Regions from separate parts of the Achromobacter sp. 1011811831 genome, predicted to be linked through region 1. Evidence: riboswitches for the same ligand, from Rfam matches in the RefSeq annotation. Region 1 holds a riboswitch; the other holds the start of a gene.
The links. A riboswitch is a leader RNA that binds a small molecule or an ion and turns the genes downstream of it on or off. The one in region 1 is predicted to bind glycine.

Region 1 (9,250 bases):
ATGCGGGCCGCCGAAACCGAACGGCACGCCGAAACGCTGGGCCGAGCCCACGGCGATGTCGGCACCCCACTCGCCCGGCGCAGCCAGCACGGCCAGCGCCAGCAGGTCCGTGGCCACGGCCACCACCGCGCCCTGCGCGTGAGCGGCGTCGGCCAGCTTGCGGTAGTCGGCCACCGAGCCGGTGCTGTGCGGGTATTGCAGCAGCACGCCGAAGCATTCCGGCAGGCCTTCGGCCTCGTCGCCCACGGCGATCTCGATGTCCAGGCCCTCGGCGCGGGTGCGCACGACCTCGATGGTCTGCGGGTGCACGTGGCGCGAGATGAAAAACACCGGGCTCTTGGACTTGGCGCTGCGGCGGGCCAGCGTCATGGCTTCGGCGGCGGCCGTGCTCTCGTCCAGCAGCGAGGCGTTGGAGATGTCCAGCCCGGTCAGGTCGGCGACCATGGTCTGGTAGTTCAGCAGGGCCTCCAGGCGGCCCTGCGAGATCTCGGGCTGGTAAGGCGTGTAGGCCGTGTACCAGGCGGGATTCTCAAGAATGTTGCGCAACACCACGTTGGGCGTCTGCGTGCCGTAGTAACCCTGGCCGATGTAGCTGCGGTAGACCTTGTTGCGCCCGGCGACCTGCTTGAGCTCGGCCAGCACGTCGGTTTCGCTGCGCGAGGGCGGCAGCGCCAGCGGGGCCTGGCTGCGGATCTTGGGCGGCACGACTTCTTCGATCAGCGCGTCCAGGCTGGGGCTGCCGATCACGGCGAGCATGGCGGCCTGGTCGGCGTCGGAGGGGCCGATGTGGCGGGGAATGAAGTCGGTGTGGGTGTCTAGGGCGCGCGACATGGGGAGGATCTCGGGTGCGTGAGCGTCGGGGACGATCGGTATGGCAGCGCGCGGGCAGGCGGCGGCAGCGGCCAGCCCGCGCGGGACGGGCTTAGCCGTTGGCGACGGCTTCGTAGCCGGCGGCGTCCAGCAGCTTGTCCGCGTCGGCGGCGTTGTCCGGCTTGATCTTGAAGATCCAGGCGGTGAAGGCCGACTCGTTGATCAGGTTGGGATTGCTTTCCAGCTCTTCGTTGAAGGCGACGATCTCGCCGGCCACGGGCGCGTAGATGTCGGAGGCGGCCTTGACCGACTCGACCACGCCGGCGGTTTCGCCAGCGGCCAGCTTGGCGCCGACCTTGACGTCGCCGACGAAGACCAGGTCGCCCAGCTGGTCCTGGGCGGTGTCGGTGATGCCGACGACGAACACGTCGCCTTCGGCTTTGACCCATTCATGGGACTCGGTGTACTTGCGATCGGTGGGCAGGCTCATGGGAACTCCTGGGGCTATTCGGATGGGGAAAAAGGATTGCGCGCCTCGCGCGCGGGCCTGCCGGCCGGCGCGCGCGAAGCTTCGAGTTTACGAGTGTTCGACGGCTTTGCCGTTACGGACAAACGGCAGCTTGCAGACCAGGGCGGGCACCCATTTGCCGCGGATGTCCACCTCGACCGTGTCGCCGGGAACCACGCCCACGGGCAGGCGGGCGAAGCCGATGGACACGCCCAGGGTGGGCGACATGGTGCCGCTGGTCAGCTCGCCCGCGCCCTGCTTGGCGCGCACGGCCATGTGGGCACGCATCACGCCGCGTTCCTGCAGCTTCAGGCCGAGGAAGGCGGCCGGGGTGGCGAATTGTTCCAGCGCGTCGCGGCCGATGAAGCGGCGCTCGGCGTTCTTCAGCGATACCGTCCAGGTCAGGCCGGCCTGGTCGGGCTGGATCAGCTCGTCCATGTCCTGGCCGTAGAGGTTCATGCCGGCTTCCAGGCGCAGCGTGTCGCGCGCGCCCAGGCCGCAGGGACGCACGCCCTGCGCAGCCAGGTCGCGCCACAGCGCGACGGCCTGCGTGGCGGGCAGCACGATCTCGAAGCCGTCCTCGCCGGTGTAGCCGGTGCGGGCCACCAGCGTATCGTCGCCCACCTGGGCGGCCACGAACGGGGTCAGCGGTTCGCTGGCGGCCTGCCAGGCCGGACGCGCGGCCCAGACCTTGGCGCGGGCGTTGGGGCCCTGCACGGCGATCATGGCCAGGTCGCGGCGCGGTGCGATGGCCACGTCGAATTTGCCGGACTGCCGGACGCGCTGCATCCAGGCGATGTCCTTGTCGGCGGTGCCGGCATTGACCACGACGCGCCACTGGTCGGCGGCGAAGAAATAGATGATCAGGTCGTCGATCACGCCGCCCTGCGGATTGAGCATGCAGCTGTACAGCGCCTTGCCCGGCACGGTCAGCTTGGCCACGTCATTGGCGACCAGGCGCTGCAGGAAGGCGAAGGCGTCCGGGCCCGTCACATCGACGTTGAGCATGTGCGAGACGTCGAACATGCCGGCGTCCTGGCGCACGGCGTGGTGCTCTTCCAGCTGCGAGCCGTAGGCCAGCGGCATGTCCCAGCCGCCGAAGTCGACCATTCGGGCGCCGGAGGCGATGTGTTCGTCGGCCAGCGGGGTGCGTTTGAGGGTTGCGGACATGCGCGGGAACTCCGGAGCGGCAGCGTTGCCAGGGTTGCGGAAAGCCGCCAGCGGACACGCGTCCACGGCACGGCTGAATCTTCCGCCCCTCTGTCCTTTTGCCTGAGAGTTGCCCCGCGTGGCGGGTGTGCACCTTCGGCGCCTGGGCTGCCCGCTACGTCCCCATTCGGGACGGCCTGAAAGGCGCGGCGCCAGGTCTCTCCAGAGTGCTGTTTTGCCACATCGACCGAAAACCGGGACAGGGCAAGCATGGACGGTATGGGTTACCTGAGCGATTCCGGGCGAATTGCGCCTTCGGCGGCGGCCAGCTTGATGGCCGCTCTCTCCCGCAACATGCATGACAGCGGCGCAAGCATACATCGAAACCTCGGGCGCCGGAAAGCGAGGAAACCCGGCTGTCCGCGCGCCGTTCGGGGCCGCGGCCGCTAGCCCAGCGCGGTATCCAGCAACATCATCAGCACGAAGCCCAGCATCAGCCCGCAAGTGGCGTAGACCTCGTGTCCCTTGCGGTGCGATTCGGGAATGATTTCATGGCTGATGACGAACAGCATGGCCCCGGCGGCAAAGCCCAGTCCCCACGGCAGCAAGGCCGCCGACCAGCCCACCACGGCCGCGCCCAGCACCGCGCCCAGCGGCTCCACCAGACCCGACAGCATGCCCAGCGCCACCGCGAAGGCGCGCTTGTAACCGGCGGCCATCAGCGCCACCGCCACCACCAGCCCTTCGGGGATGTCCTGGATGGCGATGCCGGTGGCCAGCGCCGTGCCGCGCAGCGGGTCGTTGCCGGCATAGCCCACGCCGATGGCCAGCCCTTCGGGCAGGTTGTGCAGCGTGATGGCGAACACGAACAGCCAGGTGCGGCGCAGGCGATGCGCCTCGATGCCTTCCCTGCCCTTGATGAAATGCTCGTGCGGCAGGCAGCGGTCCATCAGCAGCAGCACCGCCGCGCCCAGCAGGATGGCGGCGCCGACCAGGATGCCGGCGCCCCAGGGGCCATGCCCCAGCTCGCCGGCCGCGGCGATGCCGGGCGCCACCAGCGAGAAGGCGCTGGCGGCCAGCATGACGCCGGCGCCGAAACCGTACAGGCTGTCCTGCACCTTCTGCGGCAGGGTCTGGGCGAACAGCACGGGCAGCGTGCCCAGCGCGGTCGCGGCGGCGGCCATCATGCCGCCCAGCAGCGCGTCGGCCACGTGCGGCGCGCGCACGTCCAGGTAGACCCAGAGCTGGTACAGGGCCAGGCAGGACACCAGCACGGCCAGCGTCCAGATGCTGACGCTGGTGGCGGCGGGTCGGATCCGGTGTCGGCTGAATGTGTTCATGGGCGCCTCGCTGGCGTAACCGCGATCAGCCCACGGCGGCCGCGTAGCGGCGCGCCACCTCGGGCCAATCGATCACGTTGTAGAACGCGCCGATGTACTCGGGGCGGCGGTTCTGGTATTTCAGGTAGTAGGCGTGCTCCCATACGTCCAGGCCGAGGATCGGGGTATTGCCGTGCATCAGCGGACTGTCCTGGTTGGCGCTGCTCTCGACCACGAGCTTGCCGGCCGGCGTCACCGACAGCCAGGCCCAACCGCTGCCGAAGCGGGTCAACGCGGCCTTGGTGAAGGCTTCGCGGAAGGCATCCAGCCCGCCAAGGTCGGACGCGATGGCATGCGCCAGCGCGCCGTCGGGCGCGCCGCCGCCGCGCGGCGACATCACGCTCCAGAACAGGCTGTGGTTGGCGTGACCGCCGCCGTTGTTGCGCACCGCCGCGTTGATGGCAGCGGGCAGCTGGTCCAGCCGCGCCACCAGCGCCTCCACCGGTTCGTCGGTCGACAGGCCGGCGCCTTCCAGGGCGGCGTTCAGGTTGTTGACGTAGGTCTGGTGATGCTTGCTGTGATGGATCTCCATCGTCAGCGCGTCGATGTGCGGCTCCAGCGCGTCATAGGCGTAGGGTAGCGGGGGCAAGGTATAGGCCATCTGGTGTCTCCGTCAGATCGTCCGTTGGTGATGGGAACGAATCACTATCGAAAACACAAATGATATTTATTTTTATTTAATACCACAACGAGATTGTCACAATCCGCGCGATAAGGCCGGCCTATCGCCGCCGGACGCGTACCCGGCGGCGGCCCGATCCCGTCGCTACAGCGCCTTGCCGCAAGCCACGCCCGAGGCCCAGGCCCACTGGAAGTTGTAGCCGCCCAGCCAGCCGGTCACGTCCACGGCCTCGCCGATGAAGTACAGGCCGGGCACGGTGCGCGCCTGCATGGACTTCTGGTCCAGCCCGCGCGTGTCCACCCCGCCGCGCATGACCTCGGCCTTCTTGTAGCCGGCCGTGCCGCTGGGCACCAGCGTCCATTGATGGATGTCCTGGGCCAGCCCGCGCAGCGTCTTGTCCGGCGCGTCGGCCAGCCGCAAGGCGGCCAGTCCCGGCTTGCCGCCCTGCTCGGCCAGCGCCAGCCAGGCGTCGGCCAGCCGCTTGGGCCACAGCCCGGCCAGCACCGTGTGCAGTTGCTGGCGGTTGCCGGACTTGGCGTCCAGCAGCTCGGCGGCCAGGTCACGGCCCGGCGCCAGGTCCACCACGATGGGCTCGCCCGGCTTCCAGTAGCTGGAAATCTGCAGGATCGCCGGCCCCGACAGCCCGCGATGCGTGAACAGCAGGTCTTCGAGGAACTCGCCACGCGCCTTGCCCTGCCCCGTGGACAGGCTCACTTCCAGCGCCACGCCGGACAGCGCCGACAAAGGCTGCCACTGCGCCGCGTCGAAGGTCAGCGGCACCAGCGCGGGCCGTGGCTCGACGATCTTCAGGCCGAACTGGCGCGCGATCTTCAGGCCGAAATCGGTGGCGCCCAGCTGCGGGATCGCCATGCCGCCGGTGGCCACGACCAGCTTGGCCGCGCGGATGAGGCCCTGGCTGGTGCGCAGCTCGAAACCCTGCTCGCCATGGACGATCTCGGCCACCGAACAGCCCATGCGCCAGGCCACCCCGCCCTCGTCGCACTCGGCGCGCAGCAGCCCGATGATGGATTCGCTGGAATCGTCGCAGAACAGCTGGCCGCGATGCTTCTCGTGCCAGGACACGCGATGGCGCTTGAGCAGCGCCAGGAAATCCTGCGGCGTGTAGCCCGCCAGCGCCGAACGGCAGAAGTGCGGGTTCTCGGACAGGAAGTTGGCGGGGCCGGCGCCGAGATTGGTGAAATTGCAGCGGCCCCCGCCGGAAATGCGGATTTTCTCGGCCAGGCGCTCGGCGTGGTCCACCAGGACCACGCGCAAGCCCCGCTGGCCGGCCACCGCGGCGCACATCATGCCCGCGGCGCCGGCGCCCAGCACGGCAACGTCAAACAACATCGGCGCTCCGGATCCTTGCGGGATCACTCTTCCTTCAGGCAGTCGACGTAGTAGCGCTTCTCGCCGTCCTCGCCCACCTCGTCGGCCAGGCCATGGATGTAGGTCTCGAAGCCCGGGAAGCGCTCGTTGAACTCACGCGCGAACTGCAGGTACTGCACGATGGTGCGGTTGAAGCGTTCGCCCGGGATCAGCAGCGGGATGCCCGGCGGGTACGGCGTCAGCAGCACGCCGGTGACGCGGCCTTCCAGCTTGTCGATGTCGACGCGCTCGACCTCGCGGTGCGCCATGCGGGCGAAGGCGTCGGACGGCTTGAGCGCCGGCACCATGTCGCTCAGGTACATCTCGGTGGTCAGGCGGGCCACGTCGCGCTCGCGGTAGGCCTCGTGGATCTGCTGGCACAGGTCGCGCAGGCCCATGCGCTCGTAGCGGCGGTGCACCTTGCAGAAGTCGGGCAGGATGCGCCACAGCGGCTGGTTGCGATCGTAGTCGTCCTTGAACTGCTGCAGCGCGGTCAGCAGCGTGTTCCAGCGGCCCTTGGTGATGCCGATGGTGAACAGGATGAAGAACGAATACAGGCCGGTCTTCTCGACCACCACGCCGTGCTCGGTCAGGTACTTGGACACCAGCGCGGCCGGGATGCCGGTCTCGCCGAAGCTGCCGGACATGTCCAGGCCCGGGGTGATGATCGTGGCCTTGATCGGGTCCAGCATATTGAAGCCTTCGGCCAGGTCGCCGAAGCCGTGCCAATGCTCGTTGGACTCCAGGATCCATTCGTCGCGGTTGCCGATGCCTTCGGACACCAGGCGGTTCGGGCCCCAGACCTTGAACCACCAGTCGTTCTTGCCGAATTCGGATTCCACCTTGCGCATGGCGCGGCGGAAATCCATGGCTTCGCGGATGCTTTCCTCGACCAGCGCGGTGCCTCCGGGCGGTTCCATCATGGCGGCGGCCACGTCGCAGGACGCGATGATCGCGTACTGCGGCGACGTGGACGTGTGCATCAGGTACGCCTCGTTGAAGACGTTGCGATCCAGCTTGCGGGTCTCGGACTCCTGCACGATGATCTGCGAAGCCTGCGAGATGCCGGCCAGCAGCTTGTGCGTGGAGTGCGTGGCGAACACCATCGCGTCCTTGCTGCGCGGGCGGTCCTGGCCGATGGCGTGCATGTCCCGGTAGAACTCGTGGAACGCCGCGTGCGGCAGCCAGGCTTCGTCGAAGTGCAGCGTGTCGACGTGGCTGCCGAGCTGTTCCTTGATCATTTCGACGTTGTAGATCACGCCGTCGTAGGTGCTCTGCGTCAGCGTCAGGATGCGCGGGTTCTTGTTGACGGCCTCGCGCGCGAAGGGATTGGCTTCGATCTTCTTGCGGATGTTGTCCGGGTGGAACTCTTCCAGCGGGATCGGGCCGATGATGCCCAGGTGGTTGCGCGTCGGGCGCAGGAACACCGGGATCGCTCCCGTCATGGTGATGGCGTGCAGGATCGACTTGTGGCAGTTGCGGTCCACCACGACCACATCGCCGGCGGCGACGTTGGCGTGCCACACCACCTTGTTCGAGGTGGACGTGCCGTTGGTCACGAAGTAGCAGTGGTCGGCGTGGAAGATGCGCGCGGCGTTCAGCTCGGACTCGGCCACCGGGCCGGTGTGGTCCAGCAGCTGGCCCAGTTCATCCACGGCGTTGCAGACGTCGGCGCGCAGCATGTTCTCGCCGAAGAACTGGTGGAACATCTGGCCCACGGGGCTCTTCAGGAAGGCCACGCCGCCGGAGTGGCCGGGGCAGTGCCAGGAATACGAGCCGTCCTGCGCGTACTTCACCAGCTCGCGGAAGAACGGCGGCGGCAGGCTGTCCACGTAGCTGCGCGCTTCGCGGATGATGTGGCGCGCCACGAACTCGGGCGTGTCCTCGAACATGTGGATGAAGCCGTGCAGCTCGCGCAGGATGTCGTTCGGGATGTGCTCGGACGTGCGCGTCTCGCCGTACAGGTAGATCGGGATGTCGGCGTTGCGAAAGCGCAGCTCGCCGATGAAGGCGCGCAGGTTCTTGATCGCGCTGGCCACGTCCTCGGGCGAGTCCACGTCGAACTCTTCATCGTCGATCGACAGGATGAAGGCGCTGGCGCGGCTCTGCTGCTGCGCGAAGGAACTCAGGTCGCCATAGCTGGTCACCCCGATCACCTCGACGCCCTCGGCCTCGATCGCGGCGGACAGGGCACGGATACCAAGACCGGACGCGTTCTCGGAACGGTAGTCCTCGTCGATGATGAAGATGGGGAAGCGGAATTTCATGCAGGCGCTCCTGGGGCAAGGCAAACGGACGCGTATAAGGGTCGCGAGTGTACTGCGGTAAATAAACCGCCTGGAGGCAGGCGGCGCGTAAGCCCGCCGGGGGTGCGGGAATGGCCGAATTGTAGGGCGCTTTTTCTTTCAGTCCCAAGGCAATCCGCCCCGGGGCGCCCGCAGCGGCCCGCGGGTGTTGCGCATATGCCCCGCCGGGCGCGCCAGCGGCCTCGCGGCAGGTCGCCGCGAGGCCGGGAAAACGGGGGGCTAGCGCAGGGTCAGGGTCTCGCCGGCCTGCAGGGCCGCGATGAAGCGTTCGAAGTAAGGCGGGATGGCCTCGGCCTGCCCGTAACGGATGCGGCGCTCAACCTTGGCAATGGCGGCCAGGCAGACCTGGGCGCCGGACTCGCCGCAGACCAGCACCACCGGATCCTCGTCGTCGCAGACTTCGTACAACCCGCCGTGCTCGCGCCGCGCCACCTCGTACAGGTAGGCGGCCGCGCCCACGGTCTGCATCGGCGTCAGGGCCAGCGCGCCGACGTGGGCGGCCTCGAGCGCGGCATCCAGCGCATGGAGGCTGCCCGGGGTGTAGTCCAGCCCGGCGCCGGCAGGGCCGGCGGCCTGGACGAAATCCTGGGCGGCGGCGGCCACCCGCGCCACGAACTCCGCCTGGACTTCGTCGCGCCTGGCTTCATGGTTTGTCTTGAGGAAACCGAACATCAAGGGCTCCTTGGAGAAAACCGCTAGCGGCGATGAAAACCATTATAGGCAAGCGTCCCCCTATACTGTGTTGCCGCGCCGCAAGGCGTGCCCATTTCCCAACAACCCCGCCATGCCCGATCCGCTGATACGACGATTGACGCCCGCCGACGCCGCACCCTTGCGCCAGTTGCGCCTGAATGCCTTGCGCGAAACGCCCGAAGCGTTCGGATCGAGTTACGAAGAGGAACATACGCTCACGCTGGACGATATCCGCGCCTGGGTCGCCACGGACATCGAAAACGCCATGTTCGGCGTGTTCATCGACGGCGCGCTGACCGGCATGGCCGGCGTGGGCCGGCAGCACAAATTGAAGATGCGCCACAAGGCGCAGATCTGGAGCGTATACATGGCGCCCGCCTCGCGCGGGCGCGGACTGGCGCGCCAGCTGATGCTG
Region 2 (9,250 bases), on a different contig from region 1:
CGCCGGCGACATCGCCAGCTATTACCTGGTGCGCGCCACGCTGGCCGGCAGCGGCATGGTCGAGCTGGGTCGCCGCAGCGCCGCCATCCGCGCCGGCAGCCTGACCGTCTCCTCGCCCTCCGAGCGCAGCCTGATCCGCGTCGGCAGCGACTGCCGCAGCCTGATCCTGCGGGTGGAGCGGCCGGCGCTGGAACGCCGCCTGCAGCAGCTGCTGGAGCGCCCGCTCAGGACGCCGCTGGTGTTCGACGTGGACGTGGCCGAGGGTTCGTCGGGCATGGCGGCGGTGCGCCAGACGCTGGACTATCTGTGCCGGCTGCACCAGGACCCGGACATCGACCAGCTGGCGCCGGCGCTGGCGGCGGGCTTCCCGGACTACCTGATGTCATTGCTGCTGATGCAGCTGCCGCACAACTACAGCGACGCGCTGCGCGCCGACCGCCGGCAACCGCTGCCGCTGCACGTCAGGCGCGCGCGCGACTACATCGAAAGCCATCTGGACGAGCCCGTCACCCTGGCGGAGCTGGCCGCGCTCTCCGGCGTGTCCACCCGCACCTTGCAGAACGGCTTCGCGCGCTTCCTGGGCCAGAGCCCCATCGACTACATCCGCGGCCAGCGGCTGGCCCGCGTGCACGCGGCGCTGGAACAGGCCGGGCCGGGCGACAACGTCACCGACATCCTGCTGCGCCACGGCGTGACCAGCTTCGGCCACTTCGCCAGCCACTACCGCAAGCGCTACGGCTGCCGGCCGTCGGACACGCTGCGCGGCCGCTAGCGCCAGCACGGGCCGGCGCCCGCGCGCCGGCTCAACCGCCGGCGCCGCGATGGCGGTATTCGCCCGGCGCGCCCAGCACCGCCTGGAACTTGCGGGCTTCGCCCGAATAGGCATGCTTGGCGGGTATGGTCAGCGTGGCGCCCGACAGGCCGTTGCGCTTCGGTCCGCAGGACCAGAAGCTGTCGGAGATCTCGGCGTACGGCACCCGGGCCACGACGCGCGGCGGCTGGCCGGACTTGGCGCCGCCGGACTTGGCATCGGCCAGCCACTCGATCCAGACGCGGCAGCTGACATGCTCGAAACCCACGTTCTCCAGGATCACCCGGTAGGTGCCCTTCGCATCGCCGGAACGCCAATGTCCGCCCTCCAGCGTCGCCACGAGTTCGGCCTCGTCCAGGTTGGTGTCGGGACTGACATCGGCGCTGGCATCGGCTCCCGCAACGGCGGAAGCCGCCAGGAACGAAAGGCTCAATAGCGCTGCGGCAAGGATTTTCATGATTCTGACGGCCTGTTGGAAAGCGATGTCGAAAATTGGAGCATGCGCCCGCCGTGGTTTGTAGCACACCGCAGGTCGGCCCGAATCCCTTGCCGGAATGGAACGGCGCTTGCGCGTTCGGCGCAGACCGGCCGCCGTCCGCGCCGCTAGGATCGTCGCATCGTCATCAAGGAGCACGATCATGCGCGTCACTGTCATCGGAGGCGGACACGGCTGCTACGCGGCCGCCGCGGACCTGCACGAAAAAGGCCACGAGGTGCGCTGGTGGCGGCGCGACGCCGAGGCCGGCGCCGCGCTGGCCAAGGCCGGCGGGCTGGAGGTCACCGACTATCGCGGCGCCCGCCGCATCGCCATCGGCGACGGCCCCGGCCAGCTGCGGCTGGCGCGCGAACTGCGCGACGCGGTCCAGGGCGCCGAGCTGATCGTCATCCCGCTGCCCGCCACCACGCACGACGATCTGGCGCCCCGGCTCGCGCCGCTGCTGGAGGACGGGCAGGTGGTGTTCCTGCCGCCCGGCACCTTCGGCTGCCACCTGTTCGCGCGCGCCCAGCGCCAGGCCGGCAACCGCGCTCAGGTCGCCTATGCCGAGACCGGCACCCTGCCCTACCTGGCGCGCAAGCACGGCCAGCGCGTGGTCATCAGCGGCTACGCCACGCGCCTGCCCACCGGCGTCTTCCCCCTTCGGCTGGCCGATGCCGCGCTGCGGCGGCTGGCCCAGGCCTATCCCAGCGTGGAGCCGGCCGGCGACGGCCTGTCCGGCGCGCTGATGAATGCCGGCCCCATCATCCACCCGCCGCTCATCCTGATGAACGCCGGCCCCTTGCAGCATTTCGAGCGCTGGGACATCCACAACGAAGGCACCCAGCCGGCCATCCGCGCCGTGACCGATGCGCTGGATGCCGAGCGCGTCGCGCTGCGCGAGGCGCTGGGCTATGGCGCGCCGCATTTCCCGCTGGCTGACCACTACGCCCAGGAAGGCGATGAATGGATGTACGGGCGCGGCGCCCATGGCCGCCTGACCGACAGCGGCGACTGGCGCGAGACCATCGACCTGCACTGCCACCGCTACATGCTGGAGGACACGCGGCTGGGCCTGTCCTTCCTGGTGTCGACGGGCCGCTGGGCCGGCGTGCCCATGCCGGTGGCGCAGGGCCTGCTGGCCCTGGCCTCGGCGCTGACCGGGCGCGACCTGTACGCCGAGGGTCGCACGCTGGAGAACCTGGGCCTGTCCACTCTGTCGCGCGCCGACATGCGCGCGCTGCTGCAGGAGGGCTATTGAGATGGCCGCCCCCTTGTGCGTGATCGGCGCCGGCCGCATGGGACAGGGCATCGCCGCGTCCTACCTGATCGCCGGCCTGGAGGTGTCGCTGATCGACCTCAAGCCCCGCGCCGCCGATGAACAGGCGCGCGTCCACGATGCGGCGCGCGCGGCCGTGCGCGCCGAGCTGGGCATGCTCGCGCGGCTGGGCGTGCTGAGCGAGGACCAGGCCGACGCCGCGCTGGCCCGGCTGCGGTTGCGCGCGAGGGACGACGCGGCCGCCGACCTGCGCGCGGCGCGCGCGGTGTTCGAGGCCGTGCCCGAACGCCTGGACGCCAAGCGTGACGCGCTGCGCTGGCTGGACGAGGCCTGCCCGGCCGACGCCGTGGTGGCATCGACCACGTCCACCTTCCTGGTCACCGAACTGGCGGCGCTGACGGCGCATCCGCAACGCTTCCTGAACGCGCACTGGCTCAACCCGGCCAGCCTGATCCCGCTGGTGGAAGTCAGCCGGGGCCCCGCCACCCGCGACGCCGCCGTCGACCAGCTGCTGGAACTGCTGCGCATGGCGGGCAAGACGCCGGTGATGTGCGCGCCGTCCGCCGGCTACATCGTGCCGCGCATCCAGGCGCTGGCCATGAACGAGGCGGCCCGCATGGTCGAGGAAGGCGTGGCCAGCGCCGAGGACATCGACACCGCCGTGCGCCTGGGCTTCGGCCTGCGCTTCTCGGTGCTGGGCCTGCTGGAATTCATCGACTGGGGCGGCGGCGACATCCTCTACTACGCCTCGCGCTACCTGGCCGGCGCGCTGGACCCGCGCTTCGCGGCGCCGGACGTGATCGCGCGCAACATGGAACAGGGCCGCAACGGCTTGCGCGACGGCCAGGGCTTCTACGACTACGCCGGCGTGGACGTGGACGCGTATCGGATGCAGCGGCTGGAGCAGCTGCGCGACCGGCTGGCGCTGCTGGGCCTGCTGCCGCGCTGTGGCTCGGCGCTGGCCGGGGCCGGCGCGGCGCCGGCCGCCTGACCGGAGACCGCCCGGCAGACCGGCCTGGGCAACGCCTGCCGCCGCGGCTCCCTGGCGCGTCCGCTCAACGGCCTCCCGTCTCCAGCGCGTCCAGCACCTCATAGGCCAGGCGCACGCGATCGGCGTTGGGATAGTTGCGGTTGGCCAGGATCACGATGCCGATCCGGCGTCCCGGCACGAAGGCGACGTAAGCGCCAAAGCCATTGGTGGCACCGGTCTTGTTGATCCAGGCGTCGGCGCGCGGCGCCAGCGGCGGACGCAGCGCGCGCACGTCGTGCGTCTCGAGGGCGACCGTGTTGGCATTGCCTTCCAGCACGGTGTCCAGCGGCGCCGGATAGCGGTACTGCTCCCACACCAGGTCCTGCGTCATGCCGCCCAGTTCGAAATAGCCCCGGTGCGTGTCGGCGATGGCCTGATCCAGCTTGGCGTCGCCGCTGGTGCCGCCCAGGTTCAGCTCCACGAAGCGCAGCAGGTCGCGGGCGCTGGTCTTGACGCCGTAGGCCTCGTCGGCCAGCACGCCGGGACTCACGCGCACCGGCTGGTTGCGCTTGTCATAGCCCTGCGCGTAGCGCGCCATCTGGTCGGCCGGCACCTGCAGATAGGTGCTGGGCAGGCCCAGCTTGGGCAACAGCGTGCCCTGCATCAGCGGCACATAGGCCTGGCCCATGGCATTGGCGGTCGCCACGCCCAGCATGCCGATGCTGGGATTGGCGTAGGTGCGGCGCGTGCCTTCCGCGTAGCTGGGCTGCCAGGCCTGCAGATAGGCCATGAGCTGGGCGCGGTCGCGCACCGTGTCGGGCACCTGCAGCGGGAAGCCGCCCGCCGTATGCGTGGCCAGGCCCAGCAGCGAAACCTTGCCAAAGGCGCTGCCCGCCAGCTCGGGCACGTGGCGCTCGACCGGATCCGCCAGCGACAGCCGGCCCAGCGCCTGGGCGTAGGCGGCCAGCGTGGCCGAATAGGTCTTGCTGATCGAGCCCACTTCGAACAGCGTGTCGTTGGTGACCGGCGCGCGCGTCTCCCAGGAAGCCAGGCCGAAGCTGTAGAAATGCTGCTCGCCCTGCCGGGTCACGGCCACCGCCATGCCGGCGATTTCATGCTGCTTCATCACCGTCAGCACGGCCGCGCGCACGCGCGCGTCGGCGTCATGGATGGGGGACAGCGCCGACGCGGGCAGCGATGCGGCAAGGGTGACGGCCAGCAGGCAGCGGCGGAACAAGGCGGACAGGCGCATGGAGAACTCCCGGAAAACAGCGCGAACAAGACGGGCGGGGCCAGGCGGCGGCATTGCCGCCGGGCGGCGACGACGGGCATGCCGGCGCGCGCCCCGCGCGAACCCAGGATGGTAGCGCCGCCGCGCTCATACTGGTACTAACCCTGAATTCCAGGACGCGGAATATTTGGCTATCCTGCCACGGTCGTAGCAAACACCACGCAGAAGAGACTCGCCCCGGCCCGGCCGCGCGGCGGGCGCCGACGGAGCAACCGCCCCGGAAACTCTCAGGCAGACAGGACTGCGCGGTGTAGACGATCTGGAGAGAGGCGCCTTGCGCGCCCACCGAAGGGGAACCCCGGCACGCGCCGGGCAAAGCTCTCAGGTACCGGGACAGATGGGGTGCAGCGGCCGTCCGGCCGTCGCCACGCCATCTGGAGCAATCATGCCCCGCATCGCCATCATTGGCGCCGGTATTACCGGCGTCACGTCCGCCTACGTCCTGCGCAAGCAGGGTTACGACGTTTCCGTCTACGACCGCCAGCGCTACCCCGCGATGGAAACCTCCTACGCCAACGGCGGCCAGCTGTCGGCCAGCAACGCCGAGGTCTGGAACAGCGCCGCCACCGTGCTCAAGGGCCTGCGCTGGCTGGGTCGCAGCAACGCGCCGCTGCTGCTCAATCCGCGCTTGAGCTGGCACAAGTATTCCTGGCTGCTGCAATTCATGCGCCAGATCCCCAACCACCGCCGCAACACCATCGCCACCACCCGGCTGGCGATCGAGGCGCGCCAGCACCTGTACGACATGGCCGAGGCCGAAGGCATCGACTTCGACCTGGAGCGGCGCGGCATCCTGCACATCTACCACGACGCCGCCAGCTTCGAGGCCGCGCGGCGCGGCAACGAGCTGCTGCGCGAAGGCGGCCTGGAACGCTACGCGGTCACGCCCGAGGAGGCGCGCGACATCGAGCCGGCGCTGCAAACGGCCTGCCACGCCGGCTTCTACACGCCGTCCGACGCCACCGGCGACATCCACAAGTTCACGCGCGGCCTGGCCCAGGCCTGCGAGCGGCTGGGCGTGCGCTTCGTGCAGGACGCCGACGTCGCCGCGATCACGGCCGACGGCGCGGGTTATGCGCTGGACCTGGCCGGCGCGGACGGCGGCGGCGGCGACCGGCACCAGGCCGACGCCGTGGTGGTCTGCGCCGGCGCGGCCAGCCGGCGCTTCGCGCGGCAACTGGGCGACACGGTCAACATCTATCCGGTCAAGGGCTACTCGATCAGCGTGCACCTGGACGACGCCGCCAGCCGCGAGGCCGCGCCGCGCGTCAGCCTGCTCGACGAGGCCGCCAAGATCGTCACCAGCCGGCTGGGCGACCGCTTCCGCGTGGCCGGCACCGCCGAGTTCAACGGCTACAACCTGGACATCCGCGCCGAACGCGTGCAGCCGCTGGTGGACTGGACCCGCCGCCACTTCCCCGGCGTCAGGACGGCGCGCGTGGTGCCCTGGTGCGGGCTGCGCCCGATGACGCCGGACATGATGCCGCGCGTGGGTCCGGGCAAGCGGCCGGGCGTGTTCTACAACACCGGCCACGGCCACCTGGGCTGGACCTTGTCGGCGGCCACCGCGCAGCTATTGGCGGCCAGCGTCGGCGAACGGCTGCGGCCGCACTGAGACGACGCGGGCGCGGCGGCGCCCGCAGCCGGCTGGCCGCAACCGACGGACCACCGCTCGCCGCCAGTGATTGGCCGCCCGCGGCTCGCCGCCCGTCGCCTTGCGCTAGCGCGCCAGCCGGCGCATCGCCAGCGCGACGATCGCGGTCGAGGTCAGCTGCATGGCGGCCACCACGTACAGGCCGGCGGCCACGCCGCCGGTCCATTCCTTCATCCAGCCCATCATGAAGGGCGTGGCGAAGCCGGCCAGGTTGCCGACCGAGTTGATGAAGGCGATGCCGCCGGCGGCGGCCGTGCCGGTCAAAAAGCCCGCCGGAATCGCCCAGAACACGGGAAACGCGCCCAGCACGCCGATGGCGGATACGCTCAGCGCGGCCATCGCCAGCACGGGATTGCCGATGTAGGCGGCGGTCAGCGCAAGCCCCGCCGCGCCGACCAGCGTGGCGCCGGCGCAATGCAGGCGCCGCTCGCCGGTCTTGTCGGAGTGCGCGCCGTTGAGCACCATCGCCACGGTGCCCAGCGTGAAGGGGATCGCCGACAGCAGGCCGATGTCCAGCGCGCCGCGCACGCCCAGCTCGCGCACCAGCGACGGCATCCAGAACGCCAGCGTGGCGTTGCCGCCGACGATGCAGAAATAGGCGGCCGTGCACAACCACAGCGCCGGCTGGCGCAGGGCCTGGGCGAAGCTGGCGTGCTTGCCGCCGTGGCGCTGCTCGGCCTCCAGCTCGGCTTCCAGCGCCGTCTGCTCGGCGGCCGACAGCCAGCGCGCCTGGCGCGGCCGGTCCGGCAGGTAGCCCAGCACCACGATGCCGGCGATCACCGAGGGTATGCCCTCCAGCACGAACAGCCATTGCCAGTTGCGCAACGGCGCCACGCCGTCCATGCCGCTCATGATGAGGCCCGCGATCGGGCCGCCGACCACGCCGGCGATGCCGAAGGACGTCATGAACCAGCCGTTGATGCGGCCGCGCCGGCCGGCGGGGATCCAGTACGTCAGGTACAGCATGACGCCGGGAAAGAAGCCCGCCTCGAACACGCCCAGCAGGAAGCGCAGCAGATAGAACGAGAACGGCGTCGTGACGAAGGCCATGGCCATCGACGTCAGCCCCCACAGGATGGTGATGCGCGCCAGGGTCTTGCGCGCGCCGATGCGCTGCAGCAGCAGATTGCTCGGCACCTCGAACAGGAAATAGCCGATGAAGAAGATGCCCGCGCCCAGGCCGTACACGGCCTCGCTGAAGCGCAGGTCCTGCAGCATCTGCAGCTTGGCGAAGCCGACGTTGACGCGGTCGATCCAGGCGAGCAGGAACAGGAAGATCAGGAAAGGAATCAGCCGCCACGCGACCTTGCTGTGCATGCGGGCGGAATCGACGGCCGGGGCATCGCCCCGGGAATGCTGCGGGGCCAGCTGTGCGGCGGGCTGCGGGGATACGGCATCCATGACTAGTTCCTTGGTGTACCGGACTGGGTTGGGGCCCAACCCGTTACAACCAGGCAGGGCGACGCATCAAGATTTTTAAATTTCTTATAAATATATTTTGAAGCATCGCAAAAATGCAGTAATCGGGAATTACCCGCAGTCGAACCCGCGGCGGGCCGAATCCGCCGCCGGTCTGTTCCCTCGGCCTTCCGGCTTCAGGCCAGCAGATCCTTGGGCAGCGCCGCGATGAAGGACGCGAAGCTGATCGAGCCCTGGCCGGGGCTCATGTGCCGCGTCATCAGCGTGGCGGCGCGGGCCGCGTCCTGGGCCTGGATCGCGGCGACCAGTTCGCCGTGCTGCGCCCAAGAGGAAGCCAGGTGGCCGAAGGCCGAATAGGCGTGGCGGCGGTAGGCGCCGGTGCGCGAGCGCATGCGCAGGATCTCCTGGCGCAGATAGGGATTGCGCGCGCCCTGGTAGAGCGCGTCGTGGAAGCGCCGGTTGTGGTCCTGCCAGGCTTCCGCGTCCTCGCGCCGCGCCACCGCGCCGGCGCGTTCGTGGATGGCGGCCAGTTCCTCGCGCTCGGCCGGCGTCATGCGCTCGCAGGCCAGCCGCGCGCCGATGCCCTCCAGCTCGGCCAGCAGTTCCCACATCGCCAGCAGCTGCGCCACGTCCATCTTGGCCACCACCATGCCGCCGCGCGGCAGGCTGTTGAGCAGCCCTTGCGCCTGCAATTGCAGCAAGGCCTCGCGCACCGGCGTGCGCGACACCTCGTAGGTCTGCATCAGCTGCTGCTCGTCCACGGCGTCGCCCGGCAGCAGGCTGCCGTCGCGGATGGATTCCTCGATGGACAGGCGTATGCGTTCGGCGGCCTTCATCGCGGCGCTCCCGGAATCGAAAGGTTCAGGCGTGCACGGTTCGTCATATTATTTTCTTGACTTCTATAAATATATTTATGACACTGGAATCTTATTTTAAGACCTAAGCGTAGCAGGAGACACCCGTCATGGACGAGAAACGCAAGGAAGACTGGCAGTCCTGGGTCGAGCTGGCCTTCCTGAGCCACGGACTGGCCGTGCCGCCGGACGCGCAACGGGCCGTCGCTCGCACCCTGATGCGCCTGTCGGCCGTGGCCGCCGAGATCGCGCCGCTCGAGGATGGCCATGATTGACGCCTCTGCCTTCCTCTCCGTGGCCGGCGCGCGCGCGGCCTATCGACGCGCCGCGCCGCCGCTGCGCGACGCCCACGTCGCCGCCCTGGCCGCCGGCTTCACGCGCCGCGCCGCGCCGCTGGGCTGCGTGGTCCAGCTGTTCGCCCCCGCGTCGGCCCCCGCCGATGCGGACGGGCTGCTCGCCGGCGTGCCGCTGGCGCACAAGGACGCCTTCGACACCGG

Region 2: it holds a riboswitch for glycine, as region 1 does, so the genes downstream of both, AC6LJ9_RS09520 (D-amino acid dehydrogenase) here and gcvT (glycine cleavage system aminomethyltransferase GcvT) in region 1, are expected to answer to the same signal.

What each region holds. Positions count from the first base shown of each region.
Region 1 covers NZ_JCBANG010000029.1:27,815-37,064, reverse strand. The annotation lists gene gcvP (aminomethyl-transferring glycine dehydrogenase) at 1-831, opposite strand, end outside; gene gcvH (glycine cleavage system protein GcvH) at 923-1,300, opposite strand; gene gcvT (glycine cleavage system aminomethyltransferase GcvT) at 1,388-2,488, opposite strand; glycine riboswitch at 2,569-2,703, opposite strand; glycine riboswitch at 2,733-2,827, opposite strand; gene AC6LJ9_RS13455 (ZIP family metal transporter) at 2,914-3,807, opposite strand; gene AC6LJ9_RS13450 (superoxide dismutase) at 3,833-4,447, opposite strand; gene AC6LJ9_RS13445 (BaiN/RdsA family NAD(P)/FAD-dependent oxidoreductase) at 4,613-5,818, opposite strand; gene AC6LJ9_RS13440 (Orn/Lys/Arg family decarboxylase) at 5,842-8,103, opposite strand; gene AC6LJ9_RS13435 (hypothetical protein) at 8,362-8,814, opposite strand; gene AC6LJ9_RS13430 (GNAT family N-acetyltransferase) at 8,927-9,250, shown strand, end outside.
Region 2 covers NZ_JCBANG010000017.1:71,024-80,273, reverse strand. The annotation lists gene AC6LJ9_RS09545 (AraC-like ligand-binding domain-containing protein) at 1-772, shown strand, start outside; gene AC6LJ9_RS09540 (hypothetical protein) at 804-1,268, opposite strand; gene AC6LJ9_RS09535 (NAD/NADP octopine/nopaline dehydrogenase family protein) at 1,450-2,547, shown strand; gene AC6LJ9_RS09530 (3-hydroxybutyryl-CoA dehydrogenase) at 2,549-3,556, shown strand; gene ampC (class C beta-lactamase) at 3,621-4,787, opposite strand; glycine riboswitch at 4,979-5,080, shown strand; glycine riboswitch at 5,084-5,165, shown strand; gene AC6LJ9_RS09520 (D-amino acid dehydrogenase) at 5,212-6,441, shown strand; gene AC6LJ9_RS09515 (MFS transporter) at 6,547-7,881, opposite strand; gene AC6LJ9_RS09510 (GntR family transcriptional regulator) at 8,076-8,735, opposite strand; gene AC6LJ9_RS09505 (hypothetical protein) at 8,864-9,028, shown strand; gene AC6LJ9_RS09500 (amidase) at 9,021-9,250, shown strand, end outside.